DNA from 4 places in the Streptomyces sp. NPDC002835 genome. Region 3 is predicted to be linked to each of the others. Evidence: riboswitches for the same ligand, from Rfam matches in the RefSeq annotation. Region 3 holds a riboswitch; each other region holds the start of a gene.
What was found. Region 3 has a riboswitch for cobalamin ahead of ACWD01_RS25100 (FecCD family ABC transporter permease). Riboswitches for the same ligand answer to the same signal wherever they lie in the genome.
Positions count from the first base shown of each region.

Region 1 (4,680 bases), on a different contig from region 3:
GGGCAAGGGCACGTTCGTCGCCAAGCCCAAGGTCTCGCAGGCGCTGCAGCTCACCTCGTACACCGAGGACATGCGCGCACAGGGCCTGGAGCCCACGTCTCAGCTGCTGGACATCGGATACGTCACAGCCGACGACACCCTGGCCGGACTGCTGGACATCGCGGCGGGCGGCCGGGTGCTGCGCATCGAGCGGCTGCGGCTGGCCAGCGGCGAGCCGATGGCCATCGAGACCACGCACCTGTCGGCCAAGCGCTTCCCGGCGCTGCGCCGCAGCCTGGTCAAGTACACCTCGCTCTACACGGCACTGGCCGAGGTGTACGACGTCCATCTCGCGGAGGCCGAGGAGACGATCGAGACATCGCTCGCCACCCCTCGCGAGGCGGGACTGCTCGGCACGGACGTGGGCCTGCCGATGCTGATGCTCTCGCGCCACTCGCTGGACGCCCGCGGCGAGCCCGTGGAGTGGGTCCGCTCGGTCTACCGGGGCGACCGCTACAAGTTCGTGGCGAGGCTCAAGAGGCCGAACGGCTGACCCGGGCCCGGCTCGGAACATTGCCGGGGGTCCGGGGGTTGCCCCCCGGGAATTCGCAGCGTGGCGAGGCTCAAGAGGCCGAACGGCTGACCCGGGCCCGGCTCGGAGCATTGCCGGGGGTCCGGGGGTTGCCCCCCGGGAATTCGCAGCGTGGCGAGGCTGAAGCGGCCGAACGGCTGAGCCGGGCCCGGCTCGACATACATGGCGCCGCAACCTGTTGCGGCGCCATGTCATGTTTTGGGCGCCCCGTAGCCAAGTCTTTGCCGTACCGATATACGAACCGGGGGTGACTCCGCGAGAACGCCTCGCCTAGATTTCGTGCGCATTACAAGTGAGCAGTAAGGGGACGGAGTCGCATGTCAGCAGCACCCGATGCGCCCGAAGCGCCACAAGCGCCCGAAGCGAAACAACCGGTCGTCACACCGGTACGCGTGATCATCGCCCTCTGCCTCTTCGCGCCTTTCGTGGCGATGCTCTGGGTCGGCTCCTACGCGAAGGTCGAACCGACTTTCATCGGCATGCCGTTCTTCTACTGGTACCAGATGCTCTGGGTGCTGATCTCGGCGGTCCTGACGATGATCGCCTACAAGCTGTGGCAGCGTGACCAGCGCGGCCGCAAGGGGGGTGCGTCGCAGTGAAGGACGGCGTGAACGGCGTCGCACTCGCCGTCTTCATCTTCTTCTTCGTGGCCGTCACGGTCATGGGCTTCCTGGCCGCGCGCTGGCGCAGGGCCGCGAACGAGAACACCCTCGACGAATGGGGCCTCGGCGGCCGCTCGTTCGGCACCTGGGTGACCTGGTTCCTGCTCGGCGGCGACCTGTACACCGCATACACCTTCGTCGCCGTGCCGGCGGCCATCTACGCGGCGGGCGCGGCCGGCTTCTTCGCCGTCCCGTACACGATCCTCGTCTACCCGCTGATCTTCACCTTCCTGCCGCGTCTGTGGTCGGTGTCGCACAAGCACGGATACGTGACGACCTCCGACTTCGTCCGCGGCCGGTTCGGCTCCAAGGGCCTGTCGCTGGCGGTCGCGCTCACCGGCCTGCTCGCCACGATGCCGTACATCGCGCTCCAACTGGTCGGCATCCAGGCCGTGCTCGACGTGATGGGCGTCGGCGGCGGCGAGACGACCAACTGGTTCGTCAAGGACCTGCCGCTGCTGATCGCCTTCGGCGTGCTGGCGGCCTACACGTACTCCTCCGGACTGCGTGCGCCGGCGCTCATCGCGTTCGTCAAGGACACCCTGATCTACATCGTCATCGCGGTGGCGATCATCTACATCCCGATCAAGCTGGGCGGCTTCGACAATATCTTCGCCGCGGCCGGGGAGAAGTTCTCCCAGGTCAACGAGGCTACGGGCAAGCCCACCGGCGCGCTGGTGCCCGGCGAGATGGCGCACTGGGGCTATGCCACGCTGGCGGTCGGCTCCGCGCTGGCCCTCTTCATGTACCCGCACTCCATCACGGCGACGCTGTCCTCGCGCAGCCGTGAGGTGATCCGCCGCAACACCACGATCCTGCCGCTGTATTCGGTGATGCTCGGGCTGCTGGCGCTGCTCGGTTTCATGGCGATCGCGGCCGGGGTGAACGTCAAGAACGGCCAGCTGGCCATCCCGCAGCTGTTCGAAAACATGTTCCCCGCCTGGTTCGCGGGCGTCGCCTTCGCCGCCATCGGCATCGGCGCGCTGGTCCCCGCGGCCATCATGTCGATCGCCGCGGCCAACCTGTTCACCCGGAACATCTACAAGGACTTCATCCGGCCCGACGCGACCCCGGCCCAGGAGACCAAGGTCTCCAAGCTGGTCTCGCTGCTGGTGAAGGTGGGCGCCCTGGTCTTCGTCCTCACCATGGACAAGACCGTGGCGATCAACTTCCAGCTGCTGGGCGGAATCTGGATCCTGCAGACGTTCCCGGCGCTGGTCGGCGGTCTGTTCACCCGCTGGTTCCACCGCTGGGCACTGATCGGCGGCTGGGCGGTCGGCATGCTCTACGGCACCATCTCCGCCTACAACGTCGCGAGCCCGACGCAGAAGCACTTCGGCGGCTCGTCCGACGCGATCCCGTTCATCGGCCAGATCGGCTACATCGGTCTCACCGCGTTCGTGCTGAACGTGGTCGTGACCGTGGTCCTCACCTTCGTCATGCGGGCGGCCAAGGCCCCCGAGGGCATCGACGAGACCAGCCCGTCCGACTACACCGCGGACGCGGGCGACCCGGGCGTCAAGGTCGAGCTCCCGCCGGCCACGGCGGGCGCGCCCGGCGGTCACTGACACCGCACACGACCGAGAAGGGGCCGCCGGACCTCCCGGCGGCCCCTTCTCGTATCGCGGTGGACCGTCACCTCAACTTCCGCCCGCAGACACAACATGTGGGGGTGGCACTCCCGGCCCGCCCCCACATGTATGCTCATCTCGCTGTCACTGCAGGGGAATCCGGTGCGAATCCGGAACTGTCCCGCAACGGTGTGATCCGGTGCGCTTTGCCGTACCCGTTTCGAGTCCGACGACCTGCCGACGGCGCATCCGGTTCGACCGATCCGGATGCCAGACGTCCGGGCCTCGCGGTTGGGCCGGTGGACGCCGTGCGCCGTGCTGCCCAGGTACGCGCCGCCACGGCCCCCGCCTCCCGCCGGTCCAGAGCCGAGCGAGGGAGAGCACCACATGACCATCGCGCCAGCCGATCCGGCTTCAGCGACCCAGCAGGACGGCCCCGGGACCGTGCTGCTGCGGCTCCTGACGGACCTCACGGCCGACCTGGCCGACACCGACCCGGGCAGGGTCGCCGCCGCCGCGCTGCGCGGCCGGCACGCCGGGTCCGACGAGGCCGAACTGCGCTCCCTCGCCACCGACGCCGCCGCCGGCCTCATCTCCGAGGACCCCGCGTACTCCAAGCTGGCCGCGCGTCTGCTCACCCGCACGATCGCGACGGAGGCCGCCGGGCAGGGCGCGGTGTGCTTCTCCGCCTCGGTCGCCGTCGGCCACCGCGAGGGCCTGATCGCCGACCGCACGGCCTCGTTCACCGCACTGCACGCGGACCGGCTCGACGCGCTGATCGACCCCGAGGGGGACGACCGGTTCGGCTACTTCGGGCTGCGGACGCTCTACAGCCGCTATCTGCTGCGGCACCCGATCACCCGCCGGGTGATCGAGACCCCCCAGCACTTCATGCTGCGCGTCGCCTCCGGCCTCGCCGCGGACGACACCGAGCCCGCGGTGGACGAAGTGGCCGCGCTGTACCGGCTGATGAGCCGGCTCGACTATCTGCCGTCCTCGCCCACCCTCTTCAACTCCGGTACCCGTCACCCGCAGATGTCGTCCTGCTATCTGCTGGACTCGCCGCTCGACGAGTTGGACTCGATCTACGACCGCTACCACCAGGTCGCCCGCCTCTCCAAGCACGCCGGCGGCATCGGCCTCTCGTACTCCCGCATCCGCGCCCGCGGTTCACTCATCCGGGGCACCAACGGGCACTCCAACGGGATCGTCCCGTTCCTGAAGACCCTCGACGCCTCCGTCGCCGCGGTGAACCAGGGCGGCCGGCGCAAGGGCGCCGCCGCGATCTACCTGGAGACCTGGCACGCGGACGTCGAGGAGTTCCTTGAGCTGCGCGACAACACCGGCGAGGACGCCCGCCGTACGCACAACCTGAACCTCGCGCACTGGGTCCCCGACGAGTTCATGCGGCGCGTCGAGGCGGACACCGAGTGGTCGCTGTTCTCCCCGGTCGACGTGCCCGAGCTGGTCGACCTGTGGGGCGACGAGTTCGACGCCGCGTACCGCCGGGCGGAGGCCGCCGGGCTGGCCCGCAAGTCGGTCCCGGCCCGTGAGCTGTACGGGCGGATGATGCGGACCCTCGCGCAGACCGGCAACGGCTGGATGACGTTCAAGGACGCCGCCAACCGCACCGCCAACCAGACGGCGGAGCCCGGCCGGGTCGTCCACTCCTCCAACCTGTGCACCGAGATCCTCGAGGTGACGAACGACGGCGAGACGGCCGTCTGCAACCTGGGCTCGGTCAACCTGGGCGCGTTCGTCGACGCGGGAGCCGGCGCCGACGGCATCGACTGGGAGCGGCTGGACGAGACCGTCCGCACGGCGGTGACCTTCCTCGACCGGGTCGTCGACATCAACTTCTACCCGACCGAGCAGG
Region 1 is NZ_JBSFUW010000002.1:16,826-21,505, reverse strand. Features, by position in the region: gene ACWD01_RS02830 (GntR family transcriptional regulator) at 1-532, shown strand, start outside; gene ACWD01_RS02825 (DUF3311 domain-containing protein) at 889-1,170, shown strand; gene mctP (monocarboxylate uptake permease MctP) at 1,167-2,801, shown strand; cobalamin riboswitch at 2,899-3,060, shown strand; gene ACWD01_RS02815 (ribonucleoside-diphosphate reductase subunit alpha) at 3,192-4,680, shown strand, end outside.
Region 1: linked by a shared signal. The riboswitch ahead of ACWD01_RS02815 (ribonucleoside-diphosphate reductase subunit alpha) and the one ahead of ACWD01_RS25100 (FecCD family ABC transporter permease) in region 3 are both predicted to bind cobalamin.

Region 2 (4,680 bases), on a different contig from region 3:
GAGCTGTACGGCTTCAACGCGGAGGTCCAGCGGGTGCTGGCCGAGCGGGACGTGGCCGTCGCCCGGACCCTCGTCGGCAACTATGTGACGTCCCTCGACATGGCCGGCGCGTCCGTGACCCTCTGCCAGGTAGACGAGGAGCTGCTCAGGCTGTGGGACGCGCCGGTGCGGACACCGGCTCTGCGCTGGGGGTCGTGACGGCCTGCGTCCCCGATGCCGTCGTCCCTCGTACCGACCGAACCGACCCGACTCACCAGGGAGTTCCTGTGCTCGACGCCGAATTCTTCCGCCGCTGGCTGGCCGCGGTCGCAGCCGCCGTGGACCGGGAGGCGGACCGACTGACCGAGTTGGACTCGGCGATCGGTGACGCGGATCACGGCAGCAATCTCCGGCGCGGTTTCACGGCCGTCGGCACCGCGCTGGAGAAGGAGCCGCCGGCGACGCCCGGCGCAGTCCTGATGCTGGCCGGACGGCAGTTGGTGTCGACAGTCGGCGGCGCGTCGGGCCCGCTGTACGGGACGCTGCTGCGGCGCACCGGCAAGGCGCTGGGCGACGACGCGGAGGTGACTCCCGCGCAGCTCGCGGAGGCGCTGCGGACGGGGGTCGCCGCGGTGGCGCAGCTGGGCGGCGCGAAGGCGGGCGACAAGACGATGCTGGACGCCCTCGAGCCGGCGGTCGCGGCGCTCGGCGACAGTACCGAGTCGTTCGCCGCGGCCCGCGAGGCGGCCGAGCAGGGGGCCCTGGCGACGGTGCCGTTGCAGGCGCGCAAGGGCAGGGCGAGCTATCTCGGTGAGCGCAGCATCGGCCACCAGGACCCCGGAGCCACGTCGTCCGCCCTGCTGGTCGCCGCGCTCGCCGAGACGGCGGAGGCGGTGGAGGCGCCATGAGCGACGCCGGACAGGTCGGGATCGTGCTGGTCTCGCACAGCAGGGAGGTGGCCGCCGCCGTCGCCGAACTGGCCAAGGGCCTCGCGGGCGGCGGCGGTACGGCCCCGGTGGCGCCGGCCGGCGGCACCCCGGACGGTGGTCTCGGCACCAGCGCCGAGCTGATCACCGCGGCAGCGGAGCAGGTCGACGGCGGCGCCGGCGTCGCGGTCCTGGTGGACCTGGGCAGCGCCGTGCTGACGGTCAAGGCGCTGCTGGCCGAGGGCGACGAACTGCCCGACGGGACCCGGCTGGTGGACGCGCCGTTCGTGGAGGGCGCGGTGGCGGCCCTGGTGACGGCCTCCGCGGGGGCCGACCTGGACGCGGTGGAGGCGGCGGCCTCGGAGGCGTACGACTACCGCAAGGTGTGACGTACGGCCGCGGCAAGCTCTGAGGCACCGCGGCCCGCGAACCGCGCGTACGACCGCCCCAGACCCCGACGTACCGCGGCCGCGAGCGGCCCCCGAACGCCCGCCCCCGGCCCGGATGTGGCGAACGGCTCACCCCGCCGCGGCCCGGTGCGCCCGTGCGCGGCTTGTGATGTCGCTGGTCGGCGCATTACTGTCACGGGGCCTTGGTGTTCGGGAAACCGGTGCGGTACCGGTGCGGCCCTCGCCACTGTGATCGGGAAGTCCGGCTCCGACCCCTCACGGGGAGCCACTGGGACACCGCGCCTGCGCGTGGTGCCCGGGAAGGCGGAGTACGGGCGGCATGACCCGTCAGCCAGGAGACCGGCCAGGGTGCGTTGTCCATCCACGAGGTGCTGGAGAGGGTCTCCCACATCATGCATATAGCCGAGGGGTATCTGCCCCCGCTGCACGCGGCCGCCTGGGGCGTCGCGTCCGCCCCGTTCGTCGTCCACGGCGTACGCGCCCTGACCCGCGAGGTCAGGTCCAATCCCGATTCGACCCTGCTGCTCGGCGCGGCGGGCGCCTTCACGTTCGTCCTGTCGGCGCTGAAGATCCCGTCGGTGACGGGCAGCTGCTCGCACCCGACCGGTACCGGTCTCGGCGCGATCCTGTTCAGACCGCCGATCATGGCGGTGCTCGGCACGATCACGCTGCTCTTCCAGGCCCTGCTGCTGGCGCACGGCGGTCTGACCACGCTCGGCGCCAACGTCTTCTCGATGGCGGTCGTCGGCCCCTGGGCGGGGTACGGGGTGTACCGGCTGCTGCGCCGGTCCGGGGCGCCGCTGATGGTGAGCGTGTTCTTCGGCGCGTTCACCGCCGACCTGTCCACGTACTGCGTGACCACCGTCCAACTCGCGCTCGCCTTCCCCGACCCCGGCAGCGGTGTCGCGGGCTCGCTGGCGAAGTTCGGCGGGATCTTCGCCCTCACCCAGATCCCGCTGGCGGTCAGCGAGGGCCTGCTCACCGTGCTGGTGATGCGGCTGCTCAGCCGGTCCAGCAAAGGCGAACTGACCAGGCTCGGCGTACTGGTTCCGGGTACGAAGAAGGAGGCCACGGTCCGATGAGCCGTAACGCGAGGATCAACACCCTGCTCCTGCTGGCCGTTGCGGCCCTGGCCGTCCTGCCCCTGGTCCTGGGACTCGGGGACCACAAGGCGGAACCGTTCACCGGCGCGGACGGGGAGGCCGAGGCGGCGATCACGGAGCTCGAACCGGACTACGAGCCCTGGTTCTCCCCGCTGTACGAACCGCCGTCCGGCGAGGTCGAGTCGGCGCTGTTCTCCCTGCAGGCGGCGCTCGGCGCCGGCGTGCTGGCGTACTACTTCGGGCTGCGCCGGGGCCGGCGGCAGGGCGAGGAGCGGGCGAAGGAGGCGCAGGGGAAAGAGGCACAGGCGAAGGAGCCGGCGAAAGCCGCCGCCGAGGACTCCGACACCGCCGCGCCCCCGGCGTAGCCGCCGATGCTTCCCATCGACGTGGCGGCGCACAGCAGCAGCTGGCGCCGCCGCCACCCGTGCGAGAAGGCCGCCCTCGGGGTCGGTCTGACGGTGACGGCCGTCTGTCTGCCGCCGTGGCCCGGCGCCGTCCTCGTCGCCGCGGCCACGCTCGCCGTGCTGCTCGGCCCGGCGGGGGTGGCGCCCCGCCGGCTCTGGCGGGCGTTCCGTATCCCGCTGGGGTTCTGTGTCACCGGGGCCGTACCGCTGCTGTTCGCGGTCGGCGGCCCGGACGGCCTGGTCGCGTTCGCGCCGGACGGGCCGGGACAGGCGGCGCGGCTGCTGCTGCGCACGTCCGCGGCCTCGCTGGGCGTTCTGCTGTTCGCCTTCACGACGCCGATGTCCGACCTGCTGCCGCGGCTGGTGAAGGCGGGCGTGCCGCCCGCGGTGGTCGACGTGGCGCTTGTCATGTACCGGATCAGTTTTCTGCTGCTCGACGCCGTGGCGAACATCCGCCAGGCCCAGGCCGCCCGCCTCGGCCACACGACGCGAGCCGCCGCCTGGCGCTCGCTCGCGGGGCTCGGGGCGACGGCCTTCGTGCGCGCCTTCGACCGGGCGAGCCGGCTGCAGACGGGGCTCGCGGGCCGCGGCTACGACGGCACCCTGCGGGTGCTGGTGCCGCCGGCCACGGTGTCCCGCCCGTTCCTCGCCTGGGTCGCCGCGCTGCTGACCGGGATCGTCGTCCTCACTCTCGTGCTCGAAAGGTACGCCCTGTGATCGTGGAACTCGTCGACGCCGGTTACGCCTACGAGGACGGCCCGGCCGTGCTCACCGGCATCGGCCTCGGCCTCGCGGAGGGCAGGTCGACCGCGCTGCTCGGACGCAACGGCAGCGGCAAGACGACCCTGTTGCGGCTGCTGAGCGGCGGGCTGCGGCCCGCGGCCGGCCGGCTGCGCCTGGGCGGCGAGCCGGTGACCTACGACCGGGCCGGGCTGACCCGGCTCCGCACGACGGTGCAGCTGGTCCTGCAGGACCCGGACGACCAGCTGTTCGCGGCGTCCGTCGAGCAGGACGTGTCGTTCGGTCCGATGAACCTCGGGCTGGCGGAGGAAGAGGTACGGGCCCGGGTGGACGAGTCGCTGGCCGCGATGGACATCGTGGCGCTGCGGGACCGGCCCACGCATCTGCTCTCGTACGGGCAGCGCAAACGGGCCGTGATCGCCGGCGCGGTGGCGATGCGGCCGCGGGTGCTGATCCTGGACGAGCCGACCGCGGGGCTGGATCCGCACGGGCAGGAGCGGCTGCTCGACGTGCTGGACGGTCTGCGCGCGGCGGGGACGACGGTGGTCATGGCGACGCACGACGTCGATCTCGCCCTGCGCTGGGCCGACGACGCCGCCGTGCTGACGCCGGACGGCCTGCGGACCGGCCCGGCGGCCGGACTCCTCTCGGACCACGCGTTGTTGGAGTCGGCGCGGCTGCGGATGCCGTGGGGGACGGCGGTCGCGGAGCTGCTGCGGGCGCAGGGGCTGCTGGACGGGGGCGAAGGTCCGCGGACGGCGGAGGAGTTGGCGGCGTGGACACGGGCCGCCTCCTCCCCCGCCGGGCCGGCTCCCCGTACCTCCTCCCGGGGCTGACGCCCGGCACCCGCGACCGGGTACGGGACGGTCACCGGGCCGGGTCGCGGGGTTCGCGCCGTACGTCACGCCGCCGCCGCGTCGCGCCAGGCCGACTCCCGCAGCAGCCTCAGGCCGTTGAGGCCCACCAGGACCGTGGAGCCCTCGTGGCCCGCGACGCCGAGCGGGAGCGGAAGGTGCCAGGCGAGGTCCCAGACGACCAGGACGCCGATGCACACGGAGGCGATGACGAGGTTCTGCACGACCAGCCGGCGGGCCCGGCGTGACAGGGCCACGACCGC
Region 2 is NZ_JBSFUW010000025.1:97,309-101,988, reverse strand. Features, by position in the region: gene dhaK (dihydroxyacetone kinase subunit DhaK) at 1-198, shown strand, start outside; gene dhaL (dihydroxyacetone kinase subunit DhaL) at 267-887, shown strand; gene ACWD01_RS24925 (PTS-dependent dihydroxyacetone kinase phosphotransferase subunit DhaM) at 884-1,294, shown strand; cobalamin riboswitch at 1,482-1,677, shown strand; gene ACWD01_RS24920 (energy-coupling factor ABC transporter permease) at 1,708-2,397, shown strand; gene ACWD01_RS24915 (energy-coupling factor ABC transporter substrate-binding protein) at 2,394-2,783, shown strand; gene cbiQ (cobalt ECF transporter T component CbiQ) at 2,790-3,539, shown strand; gene ACWD01_RS24905 (energy-coupling factor ABC transporter ATP-binding protein) at 3,542-4,399, shown strand; gene ACWD01_RS24900 (heavy metal translocating P-type ATPase) at 4,465-4,680, opposite strand, start outside.
Region 2: linked by a shared signal. The riboswitch ahead of ACWD01_RS24920 (energy-coupling factor ABC transporter permease) and the one ahead of ACWD01_RS25100 (FecCD family ABC transporter permease) in region 3 are both predicted to bind cobalamin.

Region 3 (4,680 bases):
GGCGATGGGGTGGCTCTGGCTTCGGTTCGGCCGTGCACGATGGCTGCGGATGCCGGCCCGGCACACCGGCCACCGGCAGGGGCACAGCCGCTGGGAGGAGTTCCGGCTCGGGTTCCGGCACGACTTCCTGCACGCGGGAGGATTTCTCGTCGTCGGGGCGATGACGGCGGCCACGTTCAACGTCGCCGTACCGCGCTCGGTACTGGAGACGTTCTCCGACTCACCGTGGTTGTCCCTCCTCTTCCTTGCCGCGCTGGCGGTCGTGCTGGCTGTCTGCTCGGAGGCGGACGCGTTCGTCGCCGCCTCCCTCACCGGCTTCTCGCCCACTGCCCGGCTCGCGTTCATGGTGGTGGGGCCGATGGTGGACGTGAAGCTGATCGCTCTGCAGGCGGGTACGTTCGGCCGTGGGTTCGCCCTGCGGTTCTCCGCGGCCACGGCTGTGGTCGCCATCGCGTGCAGCGCTCTCGTCGGGTGGTGGCTGCTGTGAGACACACGGTGCAGAACGTGCTGCTCATGGTCCTCGGGGCCGGTGTTCTACGGGTGTCCCTGTTCAGCGACATCAGCCTGCGCTATGTGAAGGAAAGTCTGCAGCCCTACGTCGCCGCCGCGGGGACCGTCCTGCTTGTCGCGGGCTTCATCGGCGCTCTTCACGACAGATCGCTCAGGGCCGCGACGACGGCGACGGATGGGACAGGCCAAGTGGTGCCGTCAGAGCACGGGCACGATCACTCACACGGATCCCGCGTCGGCTGGCTGCTCCTGCCGCCCGCGCTGGCACTGCTGCTCTTCGCGCCGCCGGCCCTCGGGGCGTACACCGCCGCTCGTGACACTCCGTTGATCGTCGAAGAGTACGAGCGTTTCGAACCCCTCGCGGTAGAGGGGCCGGTCCCGTTGTCGTTGACCGAATTCATCGCACGGGTACAGCAGGACGAGACAGGCAGCCTCGAGGGCCGCACGGTCGTCATGCAGGGTTTCGTCACACCGCGCAAGGACGGCGGCTGGGATCTGACCAGGCTCGTCGTGGCTTGCTGTGCTGCGGACTCCCAGTCGTTGGCGGTCACCGTCCGCGGCGCACCGGCACCACCTGCCGACACCTGGGTCAAGGTGACCGGTACATGGCATCCTCGCGGGGCCTTCGGAACCAGGTCGGCGGCGTTGGCGCTGGACACGGCCCGAGTCGAGCGCATCGCTCAACCGGCAAACCCCTACACCGACAGAGCGCCCACCGTCAGCCCCTGAGGCCGACGGGCCTTTGCCGGCCCGTACCGACCCGGTCCGTACCGACCCGGTCCGTTCCGGACTCGTCCGCCGGCGAGGTGGCCAGGCTCGTGGTGGGCGGCGCCATGCCGGCGGTGGTGGCGGTGCGTCGGCTGCTGACGAGGCCGCGGTTCCGCTTCGGCTCGTCCGGCGCGGGCGGCGTGCTCACCGTGGTGTTCACGGGCCTGCCGTTCTTCCGGGGCGCGCTGCGCTCACTGCGCGGCCGCAGTTCACCGGGGACGGACAGCCTGGTCACCGCCGCCACGCTGATCTCGCTCGTGCTCCGCGAGAGCGTGGTCGCGCTGACCGTGCTGTGGCTGCCTGACCTCGGCGAGTTCCTCCAGACCCTCACCCTGCGCCGCACCCGTCGCGCCATCGAGCAACTGCTGACGACCGGTGAGGAACGCGTCTGGGTCGTGCGCGACGGCGGCGTCGAGGCCGAGGTCGCGCTCGACGAGGTGCGGGACGCGCGGCGGGCCATGACCATGCTGCTCATCGCCTGCCCCTGCGCCGCCGGTCTCGCCACTCCCACCGCCATCAGCGCCGCGATCGGCAACGGCGCGCGGCGCGGCACTCTGATCAAGGGCGGCACCCAGCTGGAGGGTATCGGCCGCGTCTCGGCCGTCGTCTTCGACAAGACCGGCACCCTCACCTTCGGGAAGCCCTTGGTGGCGGGCGTGGTGAGCCTCAGCGACCGGTTCATGGCCGACGACGTGCTCAGCCTGGCCGCCTCCGGCGAGCTGCACGCCCGCCACCCCCTGGCGCAGGCCATCGTCGCTCACACGGCGCAGCAGCACCTGCACGTGCCCATTCATCAGGCGTGCGAAGTCGTGCTCGGCATGGAGACCACCGCACGACTGCCGGCGCGGGCACGTGCTTGACCCGTCACCGTCCGGCCGGTCCATGGGGCCGACAGACCCTCGCTCCTTGGCCCGGCACACCGAACCAAGGAGCCCGCGTCGCTCATTGGAGAGCTGCGGCCGGGTATGCCCCCGGTGTGTCTCCCACAGTCCCCATCAGGGTGGCATCTTTGCGATGACGGAAGGGTCACCCTCCCGTGCACGCTATGCTGCAAGCCGCCCCGCGGGGGAAGTCCGGTGGAAGTCCGGCGCTGACCCGCAACGGTAGGCGGAGCCCAACTTGTGGCCCCGTGAGCCCGATTACCCGCGGTGGTGATGGCTCCTGTCAATTCGCCGTGGACTGCGAGAGGGTGCTGCACAGGGCGCCCCGCGTCCCGGGCCGCTCCTGTGCTCACGTGGGTGCACGGCCTGAGGCGAAGGCGATCCGCCCATGGCCACCCCCCTCGAACTCGAACCGGCCGCACCACCTCACGCGGCGCGTACCGGCGCCGGCCCCGCGCCGCCCAAGCGTGTATCACTGCTCCTTCTCTTCTCCACCCTGTGCACCGTGCTGTTGCTCTCCATCGTCTGTGGGGCGGGGATCGGGGCGTCGGGACTGTCCTGGGGAGAGGTGCTGCGTCACCTGTGGGCCGGGCTGACCGGCGGATCCATATCCCCCGACGAAGTCTCGGCGTACACCATCGTGTGGGAACTGCGCTTTCCACGAACCGTGCTGGCCGCGGTCGTCGGGGCCGGCCTGTCCGCCATCGGCGTCGCCGTGCAGGCAATGGTCCGCAACGCCCTCGCCGACCCGTTCGTCCTCGGCATCTCCTCCGGCGCGGCCGTCGGCGCCAACGCCGTCCTCCTCTTCGGAGCCTTCGGCGCTCTCGGCTTGTGGGCCCTGTCCACGGCGGCCTTCCTCTCCGCGCTCCTCGCCATGGTGCTCGTGTACGCGATCGCCCGCACCTCTGACGGTCTGACCCCGCTGCGGCTCGTCCTGACGGGCACCGCGATGTACTACGGCTTCTCGGCCGTCACCACGTTCATGGTGTTCGCGGCCGAGCGCGGCGAGGCGGCCCGCTCCGCGATGATGTGGCTGCTCGGCAGTCTCGGCGGAGCCAGCTGGGCCTCCGTGCCGATTGCCGCGGGGGCCGTGCTCGCCGGCCTCGCCCACCTCACTGTGTCGGCGCGCCGCCTGAACGCCCTGGCGATGGGTGACGAGACCGCGGCCGCCCTGGGGGTGGACGCGGGAAGGCTGCGCAAGGAGCTGTTCCTGGTCTGTGCCGCCGTCACGGGGGCCGTGGTCGCGGTGAGCGGTGCGATCGGCTTCGTCGGCCTGATGGTTCCGCACGCCGCACGGATGCTGGTCGGCGCGGACCATCGCCGGCTGCTGGCCGTCGCCCCACTCGCGGGCGCCGTCCTGCTGATCTGGGTGGACATCCTGTCGCGCGTGGTGCTCGCTCCCGTCGAGCTGCCGGTGGGCGTGCTGACCGCCGTCATCGGCGTGCCGTGCTTCGTCCTGCTGATGCGCCGCCGCTCCTACACCTTCGGAGGCGCGTGATGCGGATCGACATCGATGCACTGACGGTCGAGGTCGCCGGCGCGCGGCTGGTGCGGGAGGTCACGCTCCGAGCGGGCAGCGGGCAGGTCGTCGGGCTGGTCGGGCCCAACGGCAGCGGCAAGTCCACGCTGTTGCGCTGCGTCTACCGGGCCCTGCGCCCCTCGACAGGGACGGTCCGGCTCGGCGGTGAGGACCTGCACTCCCTGAGCGCGCGCGAAGGCGCCCGCCGGCTGGCCGCCCTGCCCCAAGAGGCGGTCACCGAGTTCGACTTCACGGTCGCCGAGGTCGTGGCGATGGGGCGGCTGCCGCACCAGCGGTCCGTGGCCCGGACCACCGACGAGGACCGGAAGGCGTGCGAGGCCGCGCTGGTCAGGGTGGACGCCTGCCACCTCGCCGACCGCGGCTTCCTCACCCTCTCCGGCGGCGAGAAGCAACGGGTCCTGATCGCCCGCGCGCTCGCGCAGCAGCCGCGCGTACTGGTGCTCGACGAGCCCACCAACCACCTCGACATTGCCCAGCAGTTGGAAGTGCTGGCTCTGGTGCGCGGAAGTGGGCTGACCGTGCTCACCGCATTGCACGACCTCAACCTCGCCGCGCTCCACTGCGACCTGCTCCACGTCATCGACAGCGGCCGGATCGTCGCCTCCGGTGCACCGTACGACGTGCTCACACCCGAGTTGCTGGCCGAGGTCTTCGGCGTACGGGCGCACCGTGTGCCGCACCCCGAGTCCGGCGCCGTGCAACTGCTCTTCGACCGTCTCCCACCGACTCAGCCCGCTTCTTGAGGAGCCATGGCCATCATGCCGAACCCCGTACGCCCCGCCGCACTCGCACTCGCCGCCGCCCTGGTACTCACCGGGTGCGGCGCGCAGGTCACTTCCCAGGACGAGGAGGGTGGTGGTGCCCGGGCACGCGGCAGCCACTACCCGGTGACCATCGAGAACTGCGGCCGGACGAAGAGTTACGACAAGGCGCCACAGCGTGTCGTCACCAATGACGTCGGCATCACCGAAATCATGTTCG
Region 3 is NZ_JBSFUW010000026.1:19,055-23,734, forward strand. Features, by position in the region: gene ACWD01_RS25085 (permease) at 1-487, shown strand, start outside; gene ACWD01_RS25090 (TIGR03943 family putative permease subunit) at 514-1,239, shown strand; gene ACWD01_RS25095 (HAD family hydrolase) at 1,317-2,138, shown strand; cobalamin riboswitch at 2,296-2,444, shown strand; gene ACWD01_RS25100 (FecCD family ABC transporter permease) at 2,548-3,657, shown strand; gene ACWD01_RS25105 (ABC transporter ATP-binding protein) at 3,657-4,442, shown strand; gene ACWD01_RS25110 (ABC transporter substrate-binding protein) at 4,458-4,680, shown strand, end outside.

Region 4 (4,680 bases), on a different contig from region 3:
CCGACCGGTCTGGCCAGGCACTTTTCGCGCGCGAACCGCACCCGTACCGGCAGCAGCCCGAGCCCCGCGACCTCGCCGGCCCTCGACTCGACGTCGTCCTCGATGTGCTCGCCGAGCGCCTGGAAGCCGCCGCAGACGCCCAGCACCGGCCGGCCTTCCGCCGCCCGCCGTGCCAGGGCGTCCGCCAGCCCGCGTTCCCGCAGCCACGCCAGCGCCCTGACCGTCCCCCGGGTGCCGGGGACCACCACCAGGTCGGCGTCCACGAGCTCCTCCGCGCGGTCCACGAACCGCACCACGACGCCCGGTTCGGCCGCCAGCGCGTCCACATCGGTGAAGTTCGACATCAGCGGCACCGCGCACACCGCGACCCGCAGCACGTCCTGGCCGACGGGCGCGGCGACCACCGACTCCCGTACCGCGCCGCGCAGGGACACCCTCAGGCCGTCCTCCTCGTCGATGCCGAGTCCGTGCGCGTACGGCAGGACACCGTAGGTCGGCCGTCCGGTGAGGCTGCGCAGCATGTTGAGCCCCGGCTCCAGCAGCGACACGTCGCCGCGGAACTTGTTGACCAGATACCCCGCCACGAGCGACTGGTCCTCGGGGCTCAGCAGCGCCGTCGTACCGAAGAACTGCGCGAACACCCCTCCCCGGTCGATGTCGCCGACCACCAGCACCGGCAGCCGGGCCGCCCGCGCGATGCCCATGTTCACGATGTCCGTGCGCCGCAGATTGATCTCGGCCGGACTGCCCGCCCCTTCACAGATCACAGCGTCGTACGTGCCCCGCAGCTCATCCAGGCACGCCATGACCGGTTCGAAAAGCTCGCGTTGCCGGTTCCCGTGATAGCCCCTCGCGCTCATCTCGCCGACGGGCCTGCCCATCAGCACCACTTGGCTGGAGCGGTCGCCGCCGGGCTTGAGCAGTACGGGGTTCATCAGCGCGGTCGGCTCCACGCGGGCGGCCTGCGCCTGCATCGCCTGGGCCCGCCCGATCTCCGCGCCCTCACGCGTCACGAACGAATTGAGGGACATGTTCTGCCCCTTGAACGGCGCGACCTTCACCCCCTGCCGCACCAGCCACCGGCAGATCCCGGCCGTGACGACGCTCTTGCCCGCGTCCGAGGTGGTTCCCGCGACCAGCAGCCCACCGCTCATGCCCGTCTCCGTTTCAGTGCCCCAGCGCCGAGCCGTGCGCCCGCGCAGACCGCCAGGGCCAGCAGCCCCACTCGGCGCGAAAGCCGCACCGCCCGACCGATGTCGCCGAACTCCACCGCGCGGCCCTCCCCGCACAGCACCGGCCGGTGCTCGACCCGGCCGCCGTAGGAGAGGGTCCCACCCAGCCGTACGCCGAGGGCGCCCGCGAAGGACGCCTCCACGGGGCCCGCGTTGGGGCTCGGGTGCTTGGCGGCATCCGCCCGCCAGGCCCGCACGGCGCCTCGCGGGTCCGGCCCGCAGAGGGCCGCCAGCACGGCGGTCAGCCGGGCGCCGGGCCAGCCGGCGACGTCGTCGAGGCGGGCCGAGGCCCAGCCGTAGCGCCGGTAGCGCGGCGACCTGTGGCCGACCATCGCGTCCAGGGTGTTCACCGCCCGGAAGCCCACCAGCCCGGGCACGCCCGCCACGGCGCCCCACACGAGGGCGCCGACGACCGCGTCCGAGGTGTTCTCGGCGACGGACTCCACGACGGCGCGGGCGATCTGCTGCTCGTCCAGTGCCTGCGGGTCGCGGCCGCACAGATGGGGCAGCCGCTCGCGCGCGGCCTCGACGTCCCCGGCCGCCAGCGCCTCTCCGACGGCCGCGGCCTCGCGGCCGAGCGTCGTGCCCCCGACGACGGCCCAGGTCGCGGCGGCGGTCAGGGCCAGCGAGGCGGCGGGGGAGCGGCGTACGGCACGGGCGGCCAGGGCCGCCACGGCCACGGCTCCGCCGGCGCACACCGCGGTGTGCAGGGCGCCCCGGCCCCGGTGGTCACGCCACAGCGCACGCTCGACGGCGCCCGCGGCCCGCCCGAAGACGGCGACCGGGTGCCCCCGGCGGGGATCGCCCAGGAGCCGGTCGCCGACGAGGCCGGCCGCGGCGCCGTACAGGAAGATCCGGTCGGCGCGCACGTGATCAGCCGTCCGAGGGGAGATGTCCGCAGGGACGGGATCCGAGAGGCAAGGCAGGCAGTGCAGACAGGGCAGTACCGCGGCCGGGCATGGCAGGAGTCCTCACTCAGGGTCCGCGCCCTGGTTCGACGTGACCGGCGGCGAGAGTTCCTGGCTCCCCGGGGTGGTGTCCCCGGGTGACAGTGGCGGGACCGCGCCGGATTCGCACCGGACTTCCTCTTCTGCCGCCGTAGATGGCCCCGGCAGTCCACCATGTGCGCGAACGCCCGTCAACTCACCCTTGACCTGCGGCGGGACAGTGTGCGCAGTCCCACACGGGCGCACACGCGAAGGCCGGGCCGGACGCGCCCGCAGGTGCGTCCGGCCCGGCCTCCGTGCGGATACGGGACGTCAGGTGACGATCAGATAGATCCCGTAGGACACCGCCGCCGCGCAGAGCGCGAAGCACGCGTACGCGCCGGTGCGGGTCAGTACGGCGGAGCCGGCGGTCTGTGTGCCGGACCCCTGCTTGCTCAGGCCCACGATGCCCAGGGTGAACAGGCCCACCAGGGCGACGGTGGCGACGAGGCTCACGCCGAACACGGAGCCGAGGGCTACCCAGTCGATCTTCATGCTGCTGCTTCCTTACACCGCGGCCGGACGGACCGGCTCGGGGTCGGCGGGGGCCGGGACAGTGGTCTTCAGTTCGCCGGCGGGCGGCGGGGTGACGGCCGTGACGGCGTCCGTGACGACGTCCGCGGGCTCCTCGGTGTCGACGTCGTTGACGTTGGTGTGGTCGACGACCTGACGGCGCGAGATGAACCAGATCGCGATGCAGGAGCCGACGAGGAAGACGGCGACGGCCGCGACACCCCAGCCGCCCTGCTTGGTGACGTACTCCGACATCGCCGCGACGAGTCCGGCGGCCGGCAGGGTCAGACCCCAGGCCACGAACATCCGGGTGGCGGTCGACCAGCGGACCACGCCGCCCTTGCGGCCGAGGCCCGCGCCCATGACGGCGCCGGAGCAGGAGTGCGTGGTCGACAGCGAGAAGCCGAGGTTCGAGGAGGCGAGGATGACGCTGGCCGCGCTGGTCTGGGCGGCGAAGCCCTGCTGCGGCTGGAGGTCCGTGAGGCCCTTGCCCATGGTGCGGATGATGCGCCAGCCGCCGAGGTAGGTGCCGAGCGCGATCGCCACACCGGCCGAGACGATGACCCACATCGGGGGGTTGGACCCGGGGGCGAGGACATTGCCGGCGACCAGGGCGAGCGTGATGATGCCCATGGTCTTCTGGGCGTCGTTGGTGCCGTGCGCCAGGGAGACGAGACCGGCGGATGCGATCTGACCGGCGCGGTACCCCTTGGCGGTGGCCTTCGCGTCGGTGTTCCTGTCGACCCGGTACGTCAGCCGCGCCGCCAGCATGGCGGCGAGACCGGCCACGACGGGCGCGGCGATGGCCGGGATGAGCACCTTGGTGACGACGACGCCGCCGTTGACCCCGGCGAAGCCGACCGAGGCGACCGTGGCGCCGATCAGACCGCCCATGAGGGCGTGCGACGAACTGGACGGCAGGCCCACCAGCCAGGTGAGCAGGTTCCACAGGATGGCGCCGACGAGCGCCGCGAAGATGACTTCAGGTGTGATGCCTGATTCGTCGACCAGTCCGCTGGAGATGGTCTTGGCGACCTCCACGGAGAGGAAAGCGCCGACGAGGTTCAGAACGGCGGACATGGCCACCGCGGTCTTCGGCTTCATTGCGCCGGTCGAGATGGTCGTCGCCATCGCGTTGGCGGTGTCGTGGAAACCGTTCGTGAAATCGAACACGAGCGCTGTCACGATCACGATCGCGAGCAGCAGTGTGATGTGTTCCATTTACCCAGGCAATCGTTTGACGTCATTGACGCGAGGACCGTAGGCAACCTGAATGAACGGAAGGTGAACTGGGTCGGACTTCGCGGTGTCCCCAAGTGGGGTCGGCTGATTCCGCTTGTCCGATTTTCGGCCCCGGTGGCGCTCACAGCAGCCACTCGAACACCCTCCGTGTCGCCGAGGCCGCGCACCCGGCTGGCAGGATCGCCGCCATGACTGATGAGGCGACCGGTGCGGCGACCGGCCAGGCACGGCGGAACGGCATCGAGCAGACCTGGCGGGAGCTCGTGGACACCGCCCGCAGAACGGCGGCCGAAGGACTCGTCGTCGGCACCTCGGGCAACGTCTCGGTCCGGGTCGGCGAGGTGGTTCTTGTCACGCCGAGCGGAGTGCCCTACGACCGGCTCACGGACCGCGACACCGTCGCTGTCGACCTCGACGGCACGCAGGTCCTCGGAGTTCTGAAGCCCACCAGCGAACTGCCCCTGCACCTGGCGATCCACCGCGAGACCGGCGCGCGCGCCGTCGTGCACACCCACGCCGTCCACGCGACGGCGGTCTCCACGCTCGTCCCCGAACTCCCGCCCGTCCACTACATGACCGCCGCCCTCGGCGGCCCGGTCCGCGTCGCCCCCTACGCCCTCTACGGCACGGACGAACTGGCCCGGAACATGCTCCACGCCCTGCGCGACCGCACGGCCTGCCTCCTCCAGAACCACGGGACGGTGACC
Region 4 is NZ_JBSFUW010000062.1:10,024-14,703, reverse strand. Features, by position in the region: gene ACWD01_RS35270 (cobyric acid synthase) at 1-1,154, opposite strand, end outside; gene ACWD01_RS35265 (cobalamin biosynthesis protein) at 1,151-2,101, opposite strand; cobalamin riboswitch at 2,225-2,360, opposite strand; gene ACWD01_RS35260 (hypothetical protein) at 2,492-2,713, opposite strand; gene ACWD01_RS35255 (anion permease) at 2,726-3,952, opposite strand; gene ACWD01_RS35250 (class II aldolase/adducin family protein) at 4,162-4,680, shown strand, end outside.
Region 4: linked by a shared signal. The riboswitch ahead of ACWD01_RS35265 (cobalamin biosynthesis protein) and the one ahead of ACWD01_RS25100 (FecCD family ABC transporter permease) in region 3 are both predicted to bind cobalamin.